DNA from 4 places in the Photorhabdus antumapuensis genome. Region 2 is predicted to be linked to each of the others. Evidence: predicted binding sites of a transcription regulator. Region 2 holds the regulator's gene; each other region holds the start of a gene.
The links. The regulator PurR, encoded in region 2, represses purine synthesis genes. The targets are predictions, from matches to a motif close to CANGCAAACGTTTGCNTG.
Positions count from the first base shown of each region.

Region 1: a site for PurR is predicted at 1,721-1,738, ahead of purE (5-(carboxyamino)imidazole ribonucleotide mutase). Genes of this name have one in related genera too.
Region 3: a site for PurR is predicted at 2,138-2,155, ahead of purM (phosphoribosylformylglycinamidine cyclo-ligase). Genes of this name have one in related genera too.
Region 4: a site for PurR is predicted at 4,531-4,548, ahead of glyA (serine hydroxymethyltransferase). Genes of this name have one in related genera too.

Region 1 covers NZ_JAHZMK010000012.1:67,771-72,442, reverse strand. Annotated here, with positions in the region: gene purK (5-(carboxyamino)imidazole ribonucleotide synthase) at 29-1,111, opposite strand; gene purE (5-(carboxyamino)imidazole ribonucleotide mutase) at 1,108-1,638, opposite strand; gene lpxH (UDP-2,3-diacylglucosamine diphosphatase) at 1,787-2,509, opposite strand; gene ppiB (peptidylprolyl isomerase B) at 2,520-3,014, opposite strand; gene cysS (cysteine--tRNA ligase) at 3,283-4,668, shown strand.
Region 2 covers NZ_JAHZMK010000018.1:41,875-48,226, reverse strand. Annotated here, with positions in the region: gene cfa (cyclopropane fatty acyl phospholipid synthase) at 1-721, opposite strand, end outside; gene punC (purine nucleoside transporter PunC) at 1,304-2,500, opposite strand; gene punR (DNA-binding transcriptional activator PunR) at 2,648-3,556, shown strand; gene purR (HTH-type transcriptional repressor PurR) at 3,563-4,588, opposite strand; gene KZ793_RS07980 (Grx4 family monothiol glutaredoxin) at 5,317-5,664, shown strand; gene KZ793_RS07975 (hypothetical protein) at 5,830-6,282, opposite strand.
Region 3 covers NZ_JAHZMK010000010.1:55,103-61,454, forward strand. Annotated here, with positions in the region: gene speG (spermidine N1-acetyltransferase) at 1-292, opposite strand, end outside; gene purN (phosphoribosylglycinamide formyltransferase) at 399-1,037, opposite strand; gene purM (phosphoribosylformylglycinamidine cyclo-ligase) at 1,034-2,074, opposite strand; gene upp (uracil phosphoribosyltransferase) at 2,301-2,927, shown strand; gene uraA (uracil permease) at 2,999-4,291, shown strand; gene KZ793_RS02370 (AbrB/MazE/SpoVT family DNA-binding domain-containing protein) at 4,436-4,684, opposite strand; gene KZ793_RS02375 (hypothetical protein) at 4,909-5,079, opposite strand; gene KZ793_RS02380 (6-phospho-beta-glucosidase) at 5,685-6,352, opposite strand, start outside.
Region 4 covers NZ_JAHZMK010000007.1:32,715-39,066, reverse strand. Annotated here, with positions in the region: gene tolB (Tol-Pal system beta propeller repeat protein TolB) at 1-979, shown strand, start outside; gene pal (peptidoglycan-associated lipoprotein Pal) at 1,022-1,522, shown strand; gene cpoB (cell division protein CpoB) at 1,532-2,299, shown strand; tRNA gene KZ793_RS00735 (tRNA-Lys) at 2,447-2,522, shown strand; tRNA gene KZ793_RS00730 (tRNA-Lys) at 2,558-2,633, shown strand; tRNA gene KZ793_RS00725 (tRNA-Lys) at 2,669-2,808, shown strand; partial or broken gene hmpA (NO-inducible flavohemoprotein) at 3,097-4,290, opposite strand; gene glyA (serine hydroxymethyltransferase) at 4,658-5,911, shown strand; gene KZ793_RS00710 (3-phenylpropionate MFS transporter) at 6,228-6,352, shown strand, end outside.

The DNA.
Region 1 (4,672 bases), on a different contig from region 2:
AATAAACAATGCCAGTGTCAGATGTTAGTTACATTAATTTTTCCTGCGCCCATTCAAGGCCACTCTGATATTCAGATGGCAACATGGGGATAAGTTTCTGCAATGTATTTTTTAATTCATTTTTATCAAAGTGAGAAAGATTAAGGTGACCCACTTTGCGTGCGGGGCGAACTTCTTTCTCATACCAATGTAAATGTACCAAGGGCAAACTAAGCCATTGTGTATTGATATCTGTACCAATCAAATTGATCATAACTGACGGCGCAGTGACTTCTGGCCGAGGTATGGGCAAATCCAGAATAGCACGGAGATGTAATTCAAACTGGCTGATAGATGCGCCGTTTTGAGTCCAATGACCACTGTTGTGAACGCGCGGTGCGAGTTCGTTGATCAGTAAATTATCATCGACAATAAAACATTCCATTGCCATCACGCCGACATATTTCAACTCGTGCATAATGGCTGACAACATACTTTCGGCTTGTTGTTGTAAATGGTAATGCTGTAAATGGCAATTTTCCTGAGGAGAGACAATACTGGCACGGAGAATGCCATTTTGATGCAAATTTTGCGCTAATGGGTAGAATACACAATCGCCATTCTTATTGCGGGCACCTACCAATGAAACTTCGCCAGAGAAAGGAATTGCTTGCTCAGCAATACATTCACCATAAATATCGGCGGGTAATTCTGTTTCATTTCCAGGACGAATACGCCATTGCCCTCGGCCATCATAACCACCAATGCGGCGTTTAACGATAACGAAATTACCGAGCTCAGAGAATAATTGCGGCCATTGGTTGGTATCAGACAATAATTGCCACGGAGCAGTTGCTAGCCCAAGGCTATCCATTAACTGCTTTTGTGGCAGACGATCAGCCAGACGGGGAAAAATATCTCGATTCGCGAAAGCCTTATGGCGGGCTAGTTCTTGGGTAAGGGCCGTTTCCGGCCAGCGCTCAATTTCAGCGGTAATAACGCTATTCTGATAAGGAACCGCTTCCGGTTCTGCATCCAGACCAACAGGGTAAACTGTGATGCCTAAAGGTTCTCCCGCCTGACGTAACATGCGACCGAGTTGACCATTACCTAATACACAAACTGGCTTCATGCTTCCTCCCGTGGATCGGGATTGTCGAGTACATCCTGAGTTTGTGTTTCACGCCAGTGGCTGAGGCGTTTCAGTAAATCTTTATCATGACGAGCCAGAATCTGTGCGGCCAATAGGGCTGCGTTTGCCGCGCCGGCTTTCCCAATCGCAAGCGTGCCGACAGGAATCCCTTTTGGCATCTGTACGATAGAGTAGAGACTGTCTACCCCATTCAGCGCAGCGCTTTGTACCGGTACGCCGAGAACCGGCACCAGCGTTTTAGCAGCCAGCATGCCAGGTAAATGAGCGGCACCACCGGCGCCAGCGATAATGACATCAAAACCATTTTGTTCAGCTTGGTGGGCAAAACTGAATAGTTTATCGGGCGTACGGTGAGCAGAAACAATTTCAACATGAAAAGGTACATTAAGAGAAATGAGAATATCAGCCGCGTGCTGCATAGTCGTCCAATCGCTTTTAGAACCCATGACAATGGCGATTTTGGCATTGTGTTGAGTTGTTCCTGCTAAATCAGGTTGGGCAGTCATAAATCAAATGCTCCTGTGCTTTAACGTCCACCAGAATGAAAATAACGCTTTAAGGCCGCGGATCATATCATGCTCACAAGCTAAGGAAAACGATTGCGTTACTTTATACTTTCATTAGTGATACCCGGATGTGGGTGTTCCTGGTTAATCAGAATGGGAAAGAGATGAGATCGATTGATTTATCCGTTATTTTGAACATTGATCCCTGATGATGCCATGCACCAAGTACACCACGGTAAACGGTTTTATCATGCAGAGGAATTTCATGTACAAAAGGGCGGTGGGTGTGTCCATGAATCATCCAGTCAGCTTGATACCGCTTAAAAGTGTCAATAATAGCTTGCTGGTTTACATCCATAATGGCTTCGGATTTTCTGCTGTTGACCGATTGGCTGTTTGCTCGCATTTTGACGGCAATTTTTTGACGGATAGACAGAGGTAATAATAGAAACAGACGTTGGATCCACGGGGTATGAACCCGCTTACGATATCGTTGATAACCTTCGTCATCAGTACACAAGGTATCGCCGTGCAGAATAAGCACTCGCTTACCGTACAGTTCCAGTACTTTTTCCTGTGGAAGCAATATGATGCCACTCTCTTTAGCAAAGCGCGAGCCGAGCAGAAAATCACGGTTACCATGAATAAAATAACAGGTAACACCTTGTTGTTGCACGGTTTTTAATGCGCTAGCGATTTCACGGTGGAGAGGGTTGTTATCATCATCGCCAATCCAGTAATCGAACAGATCGCCGAGAATATAGAGGCTATCTGCCTGAATAGCATCCTCACGCAAGAAACGCAGAAAACCGGCAGTGATTGCCGGTTCATGTTCGCTGAGATGTAAATCCGCGATAAAAAGTGTGCACATATACAGAGAATTATTCGCTGACGGTTACTTTTTCGATGATAACATCTTCGAGTGGTACATCTTGGTGCATCCCGCTGCGGCCGGTAGAAACGCCTTTGATTTTCTCAACAACATCCATACCTTCAATTACTTCGGCAAAGACGCAGTAACCCCAACCATCAGGGCGCTCAGAACGGAAGTTCAGGAAATCATTATCAACAACGTTAATGAAGAACTGCGCCGTTGCTGAGTGTGGATCGTTGGTGCGAGCCATTGCCAAAGTACCACGGTTGTTTTTCAGACCGTTATTGGCTTCGTTTTTGATAGCTGCATCAGTCGGCTTTTGTTTCATACCAGGTTCGAATCCACCACCCTGAATCATGAAACCGTTAATAACACGGTGGAAAATAGTATTATCGTAGAAGCTATTGCGGCAGTAGTTCAAGAAATTCTCAACAGTTACAGGAGCTTTATCGGCGAAAGTATTGATTACGATATCGCCAAAATTGGTATGGAAAGTCACCATAATTGAAATCCTAATAATAGTTTTGATTAACCCAGTTTAGGGCATTTGGACCAGGCGGCTTTTATATCACATCTACCATAATGAGTCAGTACCTATTAGTTTCAGTGGGCTATATTGATCGCCAACCTTGCAAAGCGCTTAATATCAGGTTTCAATATCCTATTGGACTATGCCATATCGAGCATGTATTGATAAGATAAAGACATAAATCCAGAATTATCAATTCGTTATTTTTAACACACGTACAGTGAATTTACGGAAAATCTCGATGCTAAAAATTTTCAATACCCTCAGCCGTCAGAAAGAAGAATTTAAGCCAATCCATCCAGGGAAAGTCGGGATGTACGTGTGTGGTATCACGATTTATGACTTGTGCCATATTGGTCACGGCAGAACCTTTGTTTCTTTTGATGTGGTTGCTCGTTATCTGCGCTATTTGGGATACGATTTAACTTATGTACGCAATGTGACCGATGTTGATGACAAAATCATCAAACGTGCGGCAAAAAACAGTGAAAGCTGTGATGATCTGACCGGTCGTATGTTGGCGGAAATGTATAAAGATTTTGATGCGCTGAATATCTTACGTCCTGATCTGGAACCTCGTGCGACCCGGCATATCCCGGAGATTATTGAGCTGACCGAATCGTTGATAAAACGTGGTCATGCTTATGTCGCAGATAATGGTGATGTCATGTTTTCCGTCGAGAGTGATCATGATTACGGGTTGCTTTCCCGTCAGGATCTCAGCCAGTTACAAGCAGGGGCGCGAGTGGAAGTGGCTGATGTTAAGCGTAACCCGATGGATTTCGTATTGTGGAAAATGTCCAAGCCTGGGGAACCAAGCTGGGAATCGCCGTGGGGAGCGGGCCGTCCTGGTTGGCATATTGAATGTTCTGCCATGAACAATAAACAGTTAGGTCATCATTTTGATATTCATGGTGGTGGGGCTGATCTGATGTTTCCGCATCATGAAAATGAAATTGCGCAATCTACTTGTGCCCATGATGGCCCGTATGTGAACTATTGGATGCACTCTGGGATGGTGATGGTGGATAAAGAGAAGATGTCCAAATCGCTGAACAACTTCTTTACTATCCGTGACGTATTGGAATATTACGATGCCGAGACGGTACGTTATTTCTTGCTGTCAGGCCATTACCGCAGTCAGCTTAATTATACAGAAGATAACCTAAAGCAGGCCCGTACTGCACTTGAACGACTTTATACAGCTCTGCGAGGTACAGATGCTTCTGTACAGCCGGCCGGTGGTGAAGTATTTAAAGCGCGTTTCATTGAAGCAATGAATGATGATTTCAATACGCCAGAGGCTTATTCGGTACTGTTTGATATGGCACGTGAAATCAACCGTCTGAAATCAGAAGATATTGACGCAGCGAATGGCTTAGCGGCTGAATTACGCAAGTTGGCAGGTATTTTAGGTTTGTTGCAACAACAGTCGGAACAATTCTTGCACTGTGGTGTTCAGGCTGACGATGAAGAGATTGCTAAAATTGAAGCACTGATTAAGCAGCGTAATGATGCACGAAAAAATAAAGATTGGCCGTTGGCAGATTCTGCTCGTAATCAGTTAAATGAGATGGGTATTGAACTGGAAGATGGGCCGCAAGGGACAAGCTGGCGTCGTAAGTAAGCCT
Region 2 (6,352 bases):
CGTGTTCAAACATACCGACAGAAACAATTTTGTCGAATTGCTCATGTAAATCCCGATAGTCTTTCAGAATGATCTTCACATCCAGATTCTTACATTGTTTCTGTGCATATTTCCGTTGTTCGGCTGAAACAGTTATACCTGTTACGGAAACACCATAATTTTTAGCAGCATAAGCCGATAGCCCACCCCAACCACAGCCAATATCCAGCAGGGTCATACCTGGAGAGAGTTCTAATTTCTCGCAGATAAGTTTCAACTTATCAAGCTGAGCTTGTTTCAGTGTTTCAGCTTGTTTCCAGTATCCGCAGGAATATTGCATATAAGGGTCAAGCATACGGGTAAAAAGATCATTTCCTAAATCATAATGTTGATGACCGACAATCCATGACCGTTTTGGCGTTTGTAGATTACGTAAGCGGGTTATTGCGATTCTCATCGTATCTTTGAAATTATTAGGCATTTTATTTTCTAATCCAGCGCGTAAAACGCGATAAAAGAAAATATCTAACCGCTCACAATCCCACCAGCCATCCATATAACTTTCACCTAATCCTACCGAACCTTGTTGTAAAACTCTTTTATAGAAATTAGGATTTTTTATCTGGATATCATAAGGATTGTGACCATTAATTTGAATACCTGCTTCTTTTAGCATCTCATTGGCAATTCTCTGCCAGGAGTTAATGGCTGTTTTCGGGTTTTCAATACAGGATGAACTCATATACTCTCCAACGTTAATGTGATGGAATATTGAGGAGCTCGTTTTACTGCCTATCCCAATAGGGCTATTTTATTTGCCCTTCTTTGCCATAAAGAGCGAACTTGGGCAGTGCTCAAAATCCTCACGTACTACGTGTACGCTCCGGTTTTTCCGCGCTGTCCGTGTCCAAACTGCCTGCAACAATTACGCCTATGGGATAGGCACTTAGCTAATAAAGCAGGATGCTAAGACGCAAAATGCAAAAAATAACAAAGAATCAAAGTAAAAAATCTTAAAGATGACTAATCCATGAGTTTAATGGGGGCAGTCATTGCTACTGAAAACCTCAAATTCCAGGTTATTTATAATAGGGAACGTATTGAGTATAAAAGCGTAAAATTGTTTTATCAATTAATAAATAAAGGCTGCAATTAATTGATAATTAGCAGCCTTTATTTATACCCGTTATCTTTCAAGCTGCCTCTTTGTTGGCTGCACTCACTCACCCCGGTCACATAGTTATCTATGCTCCCGGGGATTCGCTCCCTTGCCGTCGCGATGCAACTCGAAATCTATTAGGTATATATAACAATCTGATTAATATCAGGAATTTTGTTCAACTGTTTGAATGCGGCGATCAGTGTTTTTTTTCCGCTGTATAAAATATCCTAATGCCATCGGAACAACGGTAGAAACCATGACAGTGGTTGTGGATATAAGTGGATTGCTGATAAATGCTGATACAATCAGGCTGGCAATAAAACAGAGTCCTAATTGAAGCGTGTTTTGTAATGCAGTGGCTTTTCCACTGTCTTGTGGATAAGCGGATAAAGCGTTTGCTACTGCAATTGGGTATAACGCACCATTCATCGCAGCCATAAAGCAAAAAGGTACCAGAATGGTGAATAGAGTTGGCTCGCTAAATTTTGCAATTAAATAGAGCACAATCATGCTGACAGCATAGCCAATTAACAGATAAGGGAAAATAATCTCACTTTTTATTTTGGCTAAAATACTGCGGCATCCATAACCTCCAACGATAAAGGCCAGCGTTTGAGGTATATAACTCAGACCGATGTCATCCGGGGTATATCCCATCTTTCCGAGAATCGAAGGTGAGCCTGTTAACCAGGCAAAAAAGCCGGCGCTGCATGATGCAAATATCAGAACGTTGCCATTAAATAGCGGTGATTTCAGTAGAGTAAGGAAAGAGACATTATTTGTTGGCGCTTGAGTTTCACGGTTTTTGCGATTTTCTTGCAAGAACAGCGTAAAAAACAACAGTAATAATGTGATTGTCAGTAAGACTAGGAAAATCATGCGCCAGCCGCCGTGTTGTAACAGCCAGGCTCCCATCAAAGGTGCCAGGGCAGGGGAGAGCGCAACCAGAGGCATAATCGTTGCAAAAACATGTTTGGTACGATTGGCCTCATAGCGATCAATCACTAATGCTTGCCATGAGACTGCGGCTGAACAAACACCTATGGCTTGGATAAAACGCAAAACTAAAAGTTGGGTGGCGTCTGTTATCCACATCATACCCAGACAGCCAATAGAAAACAGGGACAGCCCGGTGATGATAATCGGTTTTCTGCCAAAGCGATCTGAAAGAGGCCCCCACAAAAGTTGAGCAAAGGCGAAACCTGCAAGAAAGATGCTTAGGCTGGCACTGATTGCTTCTGCCGATGTCTCTAATTCTTGTTGCATAGTGCCGAATGCTGGCAGATACATATCAATAGCCAGATAACCTAGCATACTCAAGCCTGCAAGGTAGAACATGAACTGACTTGAGTTTTTCATTTGATTACTCTCTTTGAATGTCATGATTGAAATAATTTGCAGTGATAGGGAGATAACAATATTGACACATATTCTATATGTCGTGATTTTTACTTGTGAAATGGTAATATTTGCATAGTGCTGTGAAAAAAATTGAAAGGTGAAATTATGTGGTCGGAATATTCACTTGAAGTCGTGGATGCGGTTGCCAGAACAGGCAGTTTTAGTGCCGCTGCATCGGAGCTTCACCGTGTCCCTTCTGCGATCAGTTATACTGTAAGACAACTGGAAGAGTGGCTTGCTGTTTCGTTGTTTGAGCGTCGTCATCGGGATGTGGAATTAACTGAGGCAGGCGCTATTTTTATTAAAGAAGCTCGTTCTGTTATCAAAAAAATGATTGACACTCGTCACCAGTGTCAACAAGTTGCAAACGGTTGGCGAGGGCAATTTAGTATTGCAATTGATCTCGTTGTCAAACCAGCGCGTAGTCGCCAGCTTATTCTTGATTTTTACCACCATTTTCCTGATATAGAACTTTTTATTCATCAGGAAGTGTTTAATGGTGTGTGGGACGCACTGGTGAATAGTCGAGTGGATGTTGCAATTGGTGCAACCCGGGTAGTTCCAGTCGGGGAAAGATATAGTTTCCGAGATATGGGGTTTATGCCCTGGCTATGTGTGGTTAGCGCAGGCCATGCGCTGACCCAGTTGCCGGGTCCGCTATCTGATGACCAAATGCGGCCTTATCCAAGTTTGTGCCTTGAAGATACATCCCGTAATTTACCGAAGCGTGACACTTGGAATCTGGATAATCAGCGCCGATTGGTGGTGCCTGATTGGGAGTCTGGTCTGTCTTGTCTAAACGAAGGGTTATGTGTGGGAATGGTGCCTGAACATAGGGCAATGCCGCTTATTCGGCAGAATAAACTAGCCGTGCTGGAATTGGAACAGCCTTTACCAGACAGTCCATGTTGTTTGGCATGGGTTCAAAACAGCCATTCTCCAGCATTAAGTTGGCTGCTTGACTATCTTGGCGATAGTGAAACTCTTAATGCTGAATGGCTTCAAGATGAATAAAGCGGATTAACGACGATAGTCGATAAATGGACCATCCACGACAGAACGTCGCTCAACCAAGCGTGGATGTACTTCAATAGTTTGTGCATCTTCACGTTTATTGATTATTCGGTCCAGTAACATGGAAAACGCCATCTGCCCCAATCGTTCTTTTGGCTGATGAATGGTGGTCAATGCCGGAGAGAAATAGCGAGCGTTGCGTATATTGTCATAACCGATGACAGAAATATCCTGTGGGACGCGTAATCCTAATTCATCAGCAGCACAAATAGCCCCCATGGCCATAACATCTCCGCCGCAGAAAACCGCAGTTGGGCGCTGTTTTTGATTCAGGATTTGATGCATGGCTTTATAGCCCGATTCTGGTTCAAAATCCCCCTGAATAATCCACTCTTCTCTGATCGGAATGTTAGCTTCTTTTAATGCCTTTAAGAATCCTTGATGACGGCCGCCTCCGGTATTTCGTGCCAGAGGGCCGGGGATCGCACCAATATCACGATGACCTCGTTCGATAAGATAACGACCAGCCAGATAACCGCCGTGGAATGCATTATCAATAATAGTATCGGTGAAATCACTTCTGGCCTGTCCCCAATCCATGACGACCATTGGAATATTGCGATAATCTTCCAACATTCCCAACAACTGTTCCGGATATTCTGAACACATAATTAGCAGTCCATCCACACGTTTTTGTGCCAGCATGGCTAGATAGGCTTTCTGTTTATCAATGTTATTGTGTGAGTTACATAAAATCAGCGTATAGCCTTTGCTATAACAACTGTTTTCAACAGCCTCAATGACTTCAGCAAAATAGGGGGCTTCACTGGACGTTGCCAGTAATCCGATCGATTTTGTGTGGTTAACTTTCAGACTGCGAGCAACGGCACTGGGTGAATAATTCAGTGTTTTAATAGCAGCCCAAACAGCAGCTTTAGTATCTTCAGCGACGAAGCGGGTTTTATTAATAACATGGGATACGGTGGTGGTTGAGACGCCAGCGTGCTTAGCCACATCTTTGATCGTTGCCATGAGGTGAAAGACTCCTGACCTTTTGGTCTAAATTTAAAACGCTTTGTTAATCGCTTGCTAGCCCTTTACATAGAGGGGCTGGCAATAAGTTAGCGATAAATCCTGGATTTTGTCTGATCTGGCTCAAAAGTGAAAGCAATAATCAGTGTTATAAAATGTGTGGTAATCGCTATTTATGCTTTTCCTTATGTAAGGGCAATTAACCATCTCAATAGACTGGTTTTTGTCGTTATAAACTTTTTATTCTGAGGAGGCTTTATGAATACCGATTTGAAGCTTGGTTTATTTACTGCTGTCAGCACGTTGGTGATGATTGCCATTTTTGCCGCTCTTTGCTTGATCTTTGCCTGATATTTTGAACTGATTGGATGATTTAAAAATTGGGCTTTACGTTGAAGGGTAATTGGGCAGATAGTCTCAATGGTTTATCTGCCCTTTGCCTTTGCGTGTTAAAACAGATAATAATAAATTAATCTGATAGTTGTTAAGCCAGATTTTTTGCAACAAATGCCCAGTTAATTAACGCCCAGAACTAAAAATTTTTCACTGCTGTGTCGGTAAGTTTATGGTCATCTTAACAATTTCTACGATAAATAACAGTGGAAATGATGTCATTTGTGCCAGGATAAGAAAAGATCAGGATGCATATTAATGAGAGAAAATGGTATTCTCCGCAATATTGTGACGATGTTGGTTATCAACATACTGTTGGTTTAAAGGAAATAAAAATGACGACTATTGAGAAGATTGAGCGCCAAATTAAAGAAAACCCGATTTTATTGTATATGAAAGGTTCTCCTAAATTGCCAAGTTGTGGCTTTTCTGCGCAGGTGGTTCAAGCTTTATCTGCGTGTGGTGAACGTTTTGCTTACGTAGATATTTTGCAAAATCCAGATATTCGTGCAGAATTGCCAAAATATGCTAATTGGCCAACTTTTCCTCAGCTTTGGGTGGAAGGTGAATTGATAGGTGGATGCGATATTGTCATTGAAATGTATCAGCGTGGTGAGTTACAAACATTAATCAAAGAAACTGCTGATAAATATCGTTCTCAGGACGAAAACGCGACAGAGTAATTTTTTCATCACTTATATACCTAATAGATTTCGAGTTGCAGCGCGGCGGCAAGTGAACGAATCCCCAGGAGCATAGATAACGATGTGACTGGGGTGAGTGGAAGCAGCCAACAAAGCAGTAGTTTGAAAGATGAAGGGTATATATACCCAATTCGCATGAACGGCCTATTTTAATTGTTTAAGTTTTTCAATGGATTTGTTTTCTATCAGGATCTCCATTTGACTGACCGCAACGCGATTCAGCTTTTGGAACCTGTCGTTGGTAGAGAGGCCTTGCCCGATAAGTTCAGCATTGAAGCTTTCTAAATTAGATAACACGACAAGCTGTTCCAGTGTGGCATAGTCCCGTATATTGCCTTTTAGTTCCGGGTTCTCTTTGCGCCAGTCACTGGCTGTCTTGCCAAACAAAGCCAGATTCAATATATCGGCCTCATTAGCATAAGCAAAATTTCTTGCTTTTGGGTTAATCTCCAGAGCGGGAATAATGTTCGTTTTTATTGACTCTGTATGAATATGATAGTTGATGTCATTTTCAGAAGGCGACTGCACCAGTTCACAGGGCTGACAGCCCGATGTGCAGCCAACTTCTGAACAGGTTTCGTCAGCAGTCCTGTGCACGAAACGTCATGAAGGGGCGAAGTTGCCCAGAACTCCGGTGCACGATATCTCTTCCTCCGGCTGGTGATCG
Region 3 (6,352 bases), on a different contig from region 2:
GATAGGCGGGATCGATGATAATCTGAAATTCTGACCGGCGGTGGATATAGTCGATTTCGACTAATTCAACCAAACCAACTTTGGCGTCAGAACTTGCGATAATAAATCGGCGCTCGCTCTGGTCGTGAATATGTTTGTCATAGAGATCGCACAGTTCAACGAAAGCTTCATAAGGTTCTTCGAACCAGTAACGCATGACGCTAGCATTGTTATCTAATTGATGGATAAAAGGCAGATCTTCCCGCTCAAGGGGGCGTAACCTAACAGGTGGAGTATGAGAACCACCAGACATTTGACACCTCAGTGTTTTTAATAAAAAAGGAACATAATTAATAATAGTTCGCAGTGCCGGGTATGTTACCACAGCACTGTACTGTAATTAGCCGTTAATAAATAGATTATTCTGCGGCATAGCCTTCTGGAGGGAGAATCTTTCCATCCAGATACGCTTTGCCATTAACCATACTTAGGCGCCCTTCGACAAACCAGTTGATAACTAATGGATAGATGCTGTGTTCCTGAGTTTGAACCCGTTTAACAACCTCATTTTCCTGATCACCGGCAAAAATAGGCACTTTAGCTTGTAGGATCACCGGGCCGCCATCCAACTCTTCTGTGACAAAATGGACGGAAGTGCCGTGTTCTGTATCTCCGTTTTCTATCGCTTTGCGGTGAGTATGCAGGCCAGGATATTTGGGTAATAGAGAAGGATGAATGTTTAACAAGCGGCCAAGATAGTGTTGCACAAAATCTGGCGTCAGAATACGCATATAACCCGCGAGGACCAGCAAATCTGGTTGATACTGATCAATCGCGTGTTTTAGCGCTTCATCATAAGCCTGACGATCTGCATAGTTTTTCGGGCTAATAACATGGGTGGGAATATCCGTCTGTTTAGCGCGTAACAGACCGTAAGCATTTGCGGTATTGCTCAATACCGCGCAAACCTGCCCATTGATTCTGTTCTGCTGGCAGGCGTCAATCACCGCTTGGAGATTGCTGCCACTGCCAGAGATGAGTACAACGATATTTTTCATTGAATAACAACCTGTTGTTCACCCTCTTTCAGAGTTGCGATAGTACCGATTTGCCAGGCTTTTTCACCGGCGGTATTAAGTAATTCAAGCGCGTGCTCAACTTCTGTTGGTGGTAATGCAATTACCATCCCGACACCACAGTTGAATGTGCGGTACATTTCATGACGGCTAACGTTGCCAGTCTGTTGCAGCCAATTAAATATGGCCGGCCATTGCCAACTGGATTCGTTAATCTGTGCTTGGGTATTTTCAGGCAGGACACGCGGAATATTTTCCCAGAAACCGCCACCGGTTAGATGAGCAATAGCGTGAACATCAACCTGTTCAATCAAGGATAAAAGAGATTTCACATAAATTTTTGTCGGGGCGAGCAGGTGATCGGCCAGTGATTTACCTTCAAGCTCTGTTGCTTCTGGATCGGTGTTGCTGACGGCCAGAATTTTGCGTATCAGAGAATAGCCGTTTGAGTGAGGGCCACTGGCGGCGAGGGCAATCAAGGCATCACCCGCCTGAACTTTACTGCCATCAATGATTTCTGATTTTTCAACCACGCCAACGCAGAAGCCGGCAACATCATAATCTTCACCGTGGTACATCCCCGGCATTTCTGCGGTTTCGCCACCAACCAGAGCACAGCCGGATAATTGACAGCCTTCTGCGATACCGCTGATAACGCTGGCAGCCGTATCAACATCCAGTTTCCCGGTGGCATAGTAATCAAGGAAAAACAGGGGTTCTGCACCTTGAACAACCAGGTCATTGACGCACATTGCAACTAAGTCAATACCAATCGTGTCATGGCGTTTGAGATCCATTGCCAGACGCAACTTGGTACCCACGCCATCAGTACCAGAAACCAGAATTGGCTCGCGGTATTTTTGTGGTAATGCACATAAAGCGCCAAATCCACCTAAACCGCCCATCACTTCTGGGCGACGGGTCTGTTTTACAACACCTTTAATACGGTTGACTAAGGCATTACCGGCGTCGATATCGACACCAGCATCTTTATAACTGAGAGAGGTTTTGTTGGTCACTCGAAGCCCCCAAGGCGGTTGCGTTTGATAAATTAAGACAGAATAGTAACAATTCTAACAGTCTAAGCAAACGTTTGCGAGACTCTTGTTTAGGATCTCAGTTCTCGGCAAGCTGGGCTATGTTTGATGAAAATCAACGGATTGGTAGTGGTGTTATGGGTAAAAGAAGGTATAATCTCGCGGTTTTTTTGTCTGCTGGCGACATGACATACAGTAGGAGAGGTCCATGAAGATCGTTGAGGTGAATCACCCTCTTGTTAAACATAAACTCGGCCTGATGCGAGCGAATGATATCAGCACCAAACGCTTTCGTGAACTGGCCGCAGAAGTTGGAAGCCTTTTGACTTATGAAGCAACTGCTGATTTAGAAACAGAAAAAGTCACTATTGATGGCTGGTGTGGCCCAGTAGCAGTTGAGCAGATTAAAGGTAAAAAAATAACCGTCGTACCGATTCTGCGTGCGGGATTGGGTATGATGGATGGTGTATTGGAGAATGTTCCCAGTGCCCGGATCAGCGTCGTAGGGGTTTATCGTAATGAAGAAACCTTAGAACCTGTCCCTTATTTCCAGAAACTGGCTTCCAATATTGATGAACGTATGGCGCTGGTGGTTGACCCCATGTTGGCAACCGGTGGTTCCATGATTGCAACTGTCGATTTATTGAAAAAAGCAGGTTGTCAGTCGATTAAAGTGCTGGTTTTGGTGGCTGCTCCCGAAGGTATTGCCGCGCTGGAAAAAGCCCATCCCGATGTGGAACTGTATACGGCTTCTATTGATGAAAGACTCAATGAACAGGGATACATTGTGCCTGGCTTGGGGGATGCAGGCGATAAAATATTTGGTACGAAATAATAGGTTAGCTAGCCGACTTTTAAGTCGGCTTTTTTTGGTTCTGACGCGATAATATTAAGAGGATAAATAAGATGACCCGTCGCATTATAGGGGTAGATGAGCGGCCTCCTTTTTTACAGACTATTCCACTCAGCTTCCAACATCTTTTTGCTATGTTTGGTGCGACGGTATTGGTGCCGATTTTGTTTAAAATCAACCCGGCGACAGTTCTGCTATTTAATGGTATCGGTACATTGTTGTATCTGGTGATTTGTAAAGGAAAGGTTCCGGCGTATTTGGGATCGAGCTTTGCTTTTATTTCACCGGTCTTATTGTTGTTGCCTCTGGGATATGAATTGGCTCTGGGAGGGTTTATTCTGTGCGGTGTGCTATTTTGTCTGGTTTCACTGATTGTTAAGGTGGCAGGGCGAAGTTGGATTAATGTGCTGTTTCCCCCTGCGGCAATGGGGGCGATTGTTGCTGTTATCGGTCTGGAACTGGCGGGTGTGGCGGCTGATATGGCGGGTTTGCGTCCGGCAGAAGGTGCCGATGTTGATTCAACAACATTGACCATTTCTCTGGTAACGTTGGCGGTAACCGTTCTTGGTTCAGTTATGTTCCGAGGATTCCTGGCTATCATCCCGATTCTCATTGGCGTATTGGTAGGTTATGCATTGGCGTTCCTGATGGGCGTAGTTGACCTGACGCCGGTACGTGAAGCACCGTGGTTTGCATTGCCAACTTTTTATACACCACGTTTTGAATGGTTCGCTATTATGACAATCTTGCCTGCGGCGCTGGTTGTCATAGCTGAACATGTTGGTCATTTGGTTGTAACGGCGAATATTGTAAAGAAAGATTTGCTAAAAGAGCCGGGGTTGCATCGTTCTATGTTCGCAAATGGTTTTTCAACCGTGATTTCCGGTTGCTTTGGTTCAACGCCGAATACGACTTATGGCGAGAATATTGGCGTCATGGCAATTACCAAAGTTTACAGTACCTGGGTTATTGGGGGCGCTGCGGTAGTGGCGATTCTGCTCTCCTGCGTCGGTAAACTGGCGGCGGTAATTCAAGCCGTGCCGGTTCCGGTCATGGGTGGTGTCTCGCTGTTGCTTTATGGGGTTATTGGCGCGTCAGGTATTCGGGTGTTGATTGATTCCAAAGTGGATTACAATAAAGCACAAAATCTTATCCTGACTTCCGTTATTCTTATCATTGGTGTCAGTGGGGCGAAAATTAATATCGGTGTTGCTGAACTCAAAGGCATGGCGCTGGCAACGATTGTCGGTATCGGTATAAGTTTGATTTTCCGTCTGATTGCTGTCTTTCGCCCAGAAGAACGGTATATTGAATCTTCCGTTGAGTCTGTTAAGCACGGTAAATAACAGGGCAATAAACTTGAACTGATTTCTCCCTGCTTGGAGTCATTTTCATTATGAACAGGTGGGGATGATGGTTATCATTTTATTCGTAAGGGAGATTTTGTTTGAAAGCAAGCCAACAAATATCTCCACGTTTAGGAACAAACATCAGTAATTGAGCTCCTTGTGATTCGGAACTGCCAGTTCATCAGCATGCGCAGTATAAGCGGATAAGCTATTTAATAAGTCAGACTCGGTTAATCGTTTCTTGACGGCTTTTCGAATAATTAATCCTTCTTCACTGATATTAATGTTTACGATATCACCTGTTTCAAGATTAGGTATCGTTTTCAGATTTCCCGATAATCGCAGAGCAATACTGTTTCCCCATTTTTGCAAAACTGCTTGAATGCGCATTTCTACGTCTCTATAAATGTACATTAATTAGTATGAGTATCTACTATACCCGTCATCTTTCAAGCTGCTGCTTTGTTGGCGGCTTTCACTCACCCCAGTCACATAGTTATCTATGCTCCTGGGGATTCGTTCACTTGCCGCCGCGCTGCAACTCGAAATCTATTAGGTATAAGTAGTTTGTTTATTGTGGAGTAAAAAAGGAGCGAAAAGCTCCCTTCAAGTGTTTATCGGACTACGTACCAGTTTCGTTTTTCATTGAGATATTGAACAGTACCCTCTCTTTTGGATTTTTTTAGGGCGCTGTAAGCCACTCTCATACGTTCAGCTTTTTTAGCTACTGCTCTTTCGAGTTCAAGATTTTCTTTTTCAGCTTGTTCGTTATGTATATATGACATAACCCCTCCCGTTTGGAGCTAACTTATCTGTCATGGTAAAGCCGTTTTGTGTCACAAATCGATTAATATATCGTTTATAGACCTTGTTCAGTCGCTCATCTGCGGCTAGCAAAATGTATCCACTAGGGCTAACCGCATTATAGTGCTCATTAATCAGCCTTTCAACTGCGTACATAATCCTTATCATCTGATTATGGTTATTTGTAGGATACCTCTCAAATAGCGTGTTATTATCTATACCCGTCATCTTTCAAGTTGCCTCTTTGTTGGCTGCACTCACTCACCCCGGTCACATAGTTATCTATGCTCCCGGGGATTCGTTCCTTTGCCGTCGCGATGCATCTTGAAATCCATAAGGTATAAGTTGTTTTTTGCATCAAATGAGACTTCGAAAAAACAGCTCCGGTTAAATCTGTAATCTTCAATCAATTGATTTCATCGCAGTATAATACAGACTCTCCTGTTTTAACTTAGTGTGAGAAATAATTGCGTATTGCACCGCAAAAAAAGTGACAAAATCAATTAACGATACCAGTATTAGTTGGCAATAATGGGTATCTCTTTAACTTTATTCCGATCCTAATTTCAAATTAATTGCTGTTTATTCATCGAAATTGTGGCAGATAATCACGGTTTATCGTCAATACGTCATCTAACAGTGGTGAAGCAATATCTACATCGGCAACCAATGGATTGGTGATCAGTGCTAACAGTGCAGCATTGCGGTCGCCATGAACTGCTGCTTTGATTGTTAAGCGTTCATAGGTTTTTATCTGTTGTGTCAGAGAATACATACTGTCAGGCAGGCGGCCAAACGTTAGCGGGTGGGCGCCTTTCGCATTAATAACACAATTGGTTTCAATGACGGCATCGTCCGGCAAACCCCGAATAGCCCCGTGGTTTGTGGTATTGACTACTAATTGGCTATCGAGATTGTTATGAATGGCGCAAATCAGATCCAGTGCAACCTCAGAATAGAATGAACCACCGCGGAAACTGAGTTGTTCTGGTTTGTGATCAAGTTCTAGATCAGCATACAGTTCAAATAGTTCCTGTTCTACTTTCATGACCTGTTCTGCCCGAGTGCCTTGTCCGACAGCGGCTTCGCGCTCTTCCTGTAACATATTGCGGGTTTGGTAGAAGTAGCGGTGATAAGGGCAGGGGATTGCGCCTAATGCCTTGAGTAGTGGCGGAGGCCAGGGTGCCTCTTTAATATTATTCATGGTTAAGGCTGCACCATTGCATAGCATATCAAGTACCTGTTGAGTTTTAT
Region 4 (6,352 bases), on a different contig from region 2:
ACCCAGTGCGGATGGTGGTTTTTTAATCTCTTATCAGTTGGTTGATACTTCGAGTGCTCCGGGCACAGTACTTGCTCAGGATCAGTTTAAAGTGACCAAACAGTGGTTGCGTTATGCTGCACATACAGCCAGTGATCAAGTATTTGAAAAACTGACGGGCATTAAAGGCGCATTCCGTACTCGTCTGGCTTATATTGTCAAGACTAATGGTGGTAAATACCCGTATGAGCTGCGTGTATCTGATTACGATGGTTACAACCAGTTCACTGTTCACCGTTCGCCAGAACCGTTGATGTCACCGGCATGGTCTTCTGATGGCGCCAAACTGGCTTATGTGACTTTTGAAAGTGGCCGTTCTGCTTTGGTTATTCAAACCTTGGCGAGTGGTGAAGTACGTCAGGTTGCTTCCTTCCCGCGTCATAACGGTGCACCTGCATTTTCCCCTGATGGCAGCAAATTGGCATTTGCTCTATCTAAATCGGGTAGTTTGAATCTTTACGTGATGGATTTGGGTTCAGCTCAAATTCGTCAGGTTACAGATGGCCGCAGTAATAATACTGAGCCAAGTTGGATGCCAGATAACCAGACTTTGGTTTATACCTCTGATCAGGGTGGCCGTCCACAGTTATACAAAATCGATATTAATGGCGGTGCTCCGCAACGTCTCACTTGGGAAGGCACACAAAACCAGGATGCTGATGTGAGTGCAGATGGTAATTTTGTGGTGATGGTCAGCTCAGAGAGTGGTAAGCAGCACATTGCTAAACAAGATCTGGCAACGGGAGCCGTTCAAATTTTGACGGACACGTTCCTGGATGAAACGCCGAGTATCGCACCTAACGGCACTATGGTGATTTATAGCTCCACCCAAGGGTTGGGGACTGTATTGCAGCTAGTTTCGACTGACGGGCGTTTCAAAGCGCGTCTTCCGGCAACCGATGGACAGGTAAAATTTCCTGCTTGGTCGCCGTATCTGTGATGCATAATAATATGTATGGCAAATTTTAAAAGGATCAAAGAGATGCAACTGAACAAAGTGCTAAAAGGGCTGATGTTAGCTTTACCCGTTATGGCCGTAGCAGCGTGTAGTTCTAACAAGAATGCTGATAACGATCAGACTGGTGTAGGCACTGTTAATGAAACTAATGCGGGTCTATCAGCAGAGGAATTAGCTCGTCAGCAAATGCAAGAGCTACAAAACAACAACATCGTATATTTCGGTTTTGACAAATACGATATCAACTCAGATTTTACTCAGCTGTTAGACGCTCACGCAGCATTCCTGCGCAGCAACCCATCTTACAAAGTTGTTGTAGAAGGACATGCTGACGAACGTGGTACTCCTGAGTACAACATCGCATTAGGTGAACGCCGTGCTAATGCAGTGAAAATGTACCTGCAAGGCAAAGGTGTTTCCGGTGAGCAAATCTCTATCGTCTCTTACGGTAAAGAGAAACCTGCTGTACTGGGTCACGACGAAGCAGCCTATGGTAAAAACCGTCGCGCAGTACTGGCATACTAAGAGTAGTTCATGAACAGTAACTTCAGACATCATTTTTTGGGTCTGTCGTTATTGGTTGGCGTAGCGGTTCCTTGGGCCGCTATTGCCCAAGCGCCAATCAGTAATGTCGGATCGGGCTCCACCGACGAGCGTCTTACCCAATTAGAGCGTATTTCTAATGCTCACAGTCAGCTATTAACTCAGCTCCAGCAACAACTAGCTGATTCTCAACGTGATATTGACATGCTTCGAGGGCAGATTCAGGAGAACCAATATCAGCTCAATCAGATTATAGAGCGGCAGAAGGATATTTATCAGCAACTGGAAGGGGCTACCAGTTCTGAGGGGAGTAAGCCTACTGCAAATACCGCTTCTTCAACGGCAAGTAATCGTGGCAATCAGGCATCATCATCTGTCGGCACGGGCGGTGAGAAGGGTGATTATGACGCGGCTGTTCATTTGGCAGTGAATACCAAAGAGTATGATAAAGCGATTGTGGCCTTTCAGAATTTCGTGAAGAGTTACCCAAAATCGAGTTACATGCCTAATGCTAATTACTGGTTAGGGCAACTTCACTATAACAAGGGTAAGAAAGACGAAGCCGCTTATTACTTTGCTACGGTAGTAAAAGAGTATCCTAAGTCGCAGAAGAGTGGTGAATCGCTTTATAAAGTTGGTTTAATCATGCAAGACAAGGGCCAAAAGGATAAAGCGAGATCGGTTTATCAGCAGGTCATGAACCAATATCCTGGTTCGAATGCGGCTAAATTGGCGGAGAAAAAGCTTTCTACGCTGTAATTATTGGCCCCGGAAGGGCGTAGTAATACATTTTCGGGGTTAATCGAGTGCTTAATAAGCATTTAAACGTAATTTGAAAAAATAATCATTGCGTGGCGCGGAGAAATCAGTAATATATGCCGCCGTTGCCGAGAGAAGTCACAAGATGGGTCGTTAGCTCAGTCGGTAGAGCAGTTGACTTTTAATCAATTGGTCGCAGGTTCGAATCCTGCACGACCCACCATCTTGAGGCTTCATTCAAAACAAATTCCCCTAGATGGGTCGTTAGCTCAGTCGGTAGAGCAGTTGACTTTTAATCAATTGGTCGCAGGTTCGAATCCTGCACGACCCACCATCTTAGAGCTTCATTCAAAAACGGATTCCCTAGATGTGTCGTTAGCTCAGTCGGTAGAGCAGTTGATTTTTAATCAATTGGTTGCAGGTTCGAGCCGAGCGAAGCGAGACAACAGCGCGTGAGCGCTGGCCCGAAGGGCGAGGCCATAGGCCGAGTCATCCTGCACGACCCACCATCTTAGAGCTTCATTCAAAACCAACGGATATACATTACGGAATAAACAGGTTTTCCCTGATCGCCTAAGTGTCGGCTAGATGCTTTTGAAATCAATGGAGCTGACATCCAATGGGGCCGGCTCCATGATAAACAAACGCCATAAAGTCTCTAAAATAGTGATGAACTGGTTTTTTCAGTCATATTAAGCACATTCAATATACATGAATATTAGAGCCCATAAATTTAAAGATAGTTTCTGTTCAGTTCACTTTATTGGCTATTATCACTGTAATATTAAGTTGAAAATTTAAATCACTTTATGTGGACCAAAACATTCATAGTGAATAAATTGTTTATCAATTCCCATATCTAATAACTGTTTCGCTACATATTGCATAAAGGGGACTGGACCACAGAAATAGAAATGCATTCCTTCTGTTTTCAATGTCTCATTCAGAACCGTCAGATCCATAAAACCTTTGTGTTGATAATGAATACCTTGTTGATCTTCATCTCTTGGTTCTCGATACCAAATTGTGCTAGCAAAATTCGGCATTGCCTGCGCAATCGCTGCGACTTCATTGCTAAACGCGTGATGGCCGCCGTGTTCCGCCGCATGTAACCAATTAATCTGGCTATTATGGTTTTGCTGGTGGAGGTGATGCAACATGCTCATCATGGGAGTCAGGCCAACCCCCGCTGAAATCAGAGTAACCGGCGTCTCTGGCTTAATATCGAGGAAGAAATCGCCGCGTGGAGCGGCCAGCCAGACGGTATCACCTTGTTGTAGTTTATCGTGCATATGGTTGGAAACGATTCCTTGTGGTTCACGTTTAATTGCAATCCGGTAACTGGAGCCGTTTGGTGCTGCCGTCAGTGAATACTGGCGAATTTCTCGGTTAGCAAAACTATCATCTTCCAAATAAATGCTCAGATACTGGCCAGGTTTGTAATCCATCACTTTCCCGCCATCTTGTGGTACAAATTCAAAGCTACAAATGACATCACTTTTTAGCTCTTTCCGGCTGATATGGAATGGACGCCAGCCACGCCAGCCGCCGTCTGTTGATTCACCACTATGATAGATTTGCTCTTCACGATTGATAAAAACATCAGCGAGCACACCATAAGCTTTTCCCCAGGCGTCCAAAATTTCATTTCCCGGCTGGAACATTTCATCCAACGTTGCCAACAGGTGAGTACCGACAATCTGATAATGCTCTGGTTGAATATTCAGACTAGCGTGTTTATGAGCGATTTTTTCCACTGCGGGTAGTAGTACTTCTAAGTTATCAATATTGGCTGCATAGGCGCAGATCGCATTGAACAAGGCTTCACGCTGATCACCATTAAGTTGATGGCTCATATTAAAGGTGTTTTTCAACTCAGGATTATGTTTAAACATCCGCTCATAGAAATGTGCTGTCAGTTTTGGACCAGTAGCAGAAAGTAGTGGAATAGTTGATTTGACAGTTGCAATAGTTTGGCTATCCAGCATAGTGAAACTCCTGAATTTCTTTCAAGTGGGTAACGAAAGTTATAACATGTAATTTAAATGCAACTTATACTCTTTTGGGGACTTTGTAAATATAGCGTGTGGTCTTTATGGTGAAAAAAATATTCCTAAAAGATATTTACACTAAGGAAAGGACTACTTTAGGTCATAAATTCCGACAAAAGAGGAAAAATGCAGCGTAATTTTCATTACACTATTTAGGACATAGACTTTGCTTGTAATGGATATGCAATCGTTTGCGTAAAATATTTTGTCAAGACTATCTCATTCGGTGAAAAGGGTTTACACTGTGTGCCATTCGGCCCTTTGGGGGTGTTGTTTGAAGAGAAGTTAGCTGAGTCAGGAGAACCCAATGTTAAAGCGTGAAATGAATATTGCTAGTTATGATCCCGAACTATGGCAGGCGATGGAGCAAGAAGTTGTTCGTCAGGAAGAACATATCGAGTTAATTGCTTCTGAAAACTATACCAGCCCAAGAGTTATGCAGGCACAGGGCTCTCAACTTACTAACAAATATGCTGAGGGTTATCCGGGTAAACGCTACTACGGTGGTTGTGAATATGTAGATGTTGTTGAACAGTTAGCTATCGATCGTGCTAAGGCACTATTTGGTGCTGATTATGCCAACGTTCAGCCACACTCTGGTTCTCAGGCGAATGCGGCCGTTTATATGACTTTGCTGCAACCGGGCGATACGGTTCTGGGGATGAATTTGGCACATGGCGGTCATTTGACTCACGGCTCTCCGGTTAACTTTTCTGGTAAGTTATACAACGTTGTACCTTATGGTATCGATGAAAGCGGTAAAATCGATTATGACGATATCGCGGCACAAGCTCAAAAACATCAGCCAAAAATGATTATCGGCGGTTTCTCGGCTTACTCTGGTGTGGTTGATTGGGCAAAGATGCGTGAAATTGCAGATAGCATTGGTGCTTATCTGTTCGTTGATATGGCACACGTTGCTGGCCTAATCGCCGCAGGGGTGTACCCTAACCCGGTTCCTCATGCTCACATCGTCACTACCACGACGCATAAAACACTGGCGGGTCCACGTGGTGGTTTGATCCTGGCGAAAGGTGGCGACGAAGAGTTGTATAAAAAACTGAACTCTTCTGTATTCCCTGGTTGTCAGGGTGGTCCTTTGATGCATGTTATTGCAGGCAAAGCGGTGGCATTGAAAGAAGCAATGGAACCAGAATTCAAAGCATATCAACATCAGGTTGCTGATAACGCGAAAGCTATGGTTGAAGTGTTTTTGGCACGTGGTTACAAAGTAGTTTCTGGCGGTACAGAGAACCACCTGTTCCTGCTGGATCTGGTTGATAAAGACATCACCGGTAAAGATGCTGATGCTGCGTTGGGCCGAGCCAACATTACGGTAAATAAAAATAGCGTGCCTAATGATCCGAAAAGCCCATTTGTCACTTCTGGTGTGCGTGTTGGTACGCCGGCGATTACCCGCCGTGGCTTTAAACAAGCAGAAGCGCGTGAATTAGCTGGCTGGATGTGCGATGTATTGGACAACATCAATGATGAAGCGACCATTGAAACAACTAAGCAGAAAGTTCTGGCTATTTGCGCAAAATATCCGGTTTACGCATAAATTAAAATTTCAATAAGTCATTATATACCCTATGGATTTCAAGATGCATCGCGACGGCAAGGGAGCGAATCCCCGGGAGCATAGCGAACTATGTGACCGGGGTGAGTGAGTGCAGCCAACAAAGAGGCAACTTGAAAGATAACGGGTATAAAACCTGCTCCGGCTAACATTGTTTGCTTAAGTGAGAAATTGAAGAGTGATGTGTGGATTTTTCCTGAGAAATATCCATTTCAAGATAACTCTCAATATCTTAATTGCTTGAGTTAACCAAGTTAGTTAAGGGCGGGTTTTTTGCATTTTTTACCAGGGAGGACTAATGGTTATTCGATCGACGCGCTGGCTGGCGTTAGATTATTTCACGTATTTCTTTTCTTACGGGATATTTTTGCCTTTCTGGGCAGTCTGGCTCCAGGGTGAGGGAATAAAACCCGATATGATGGG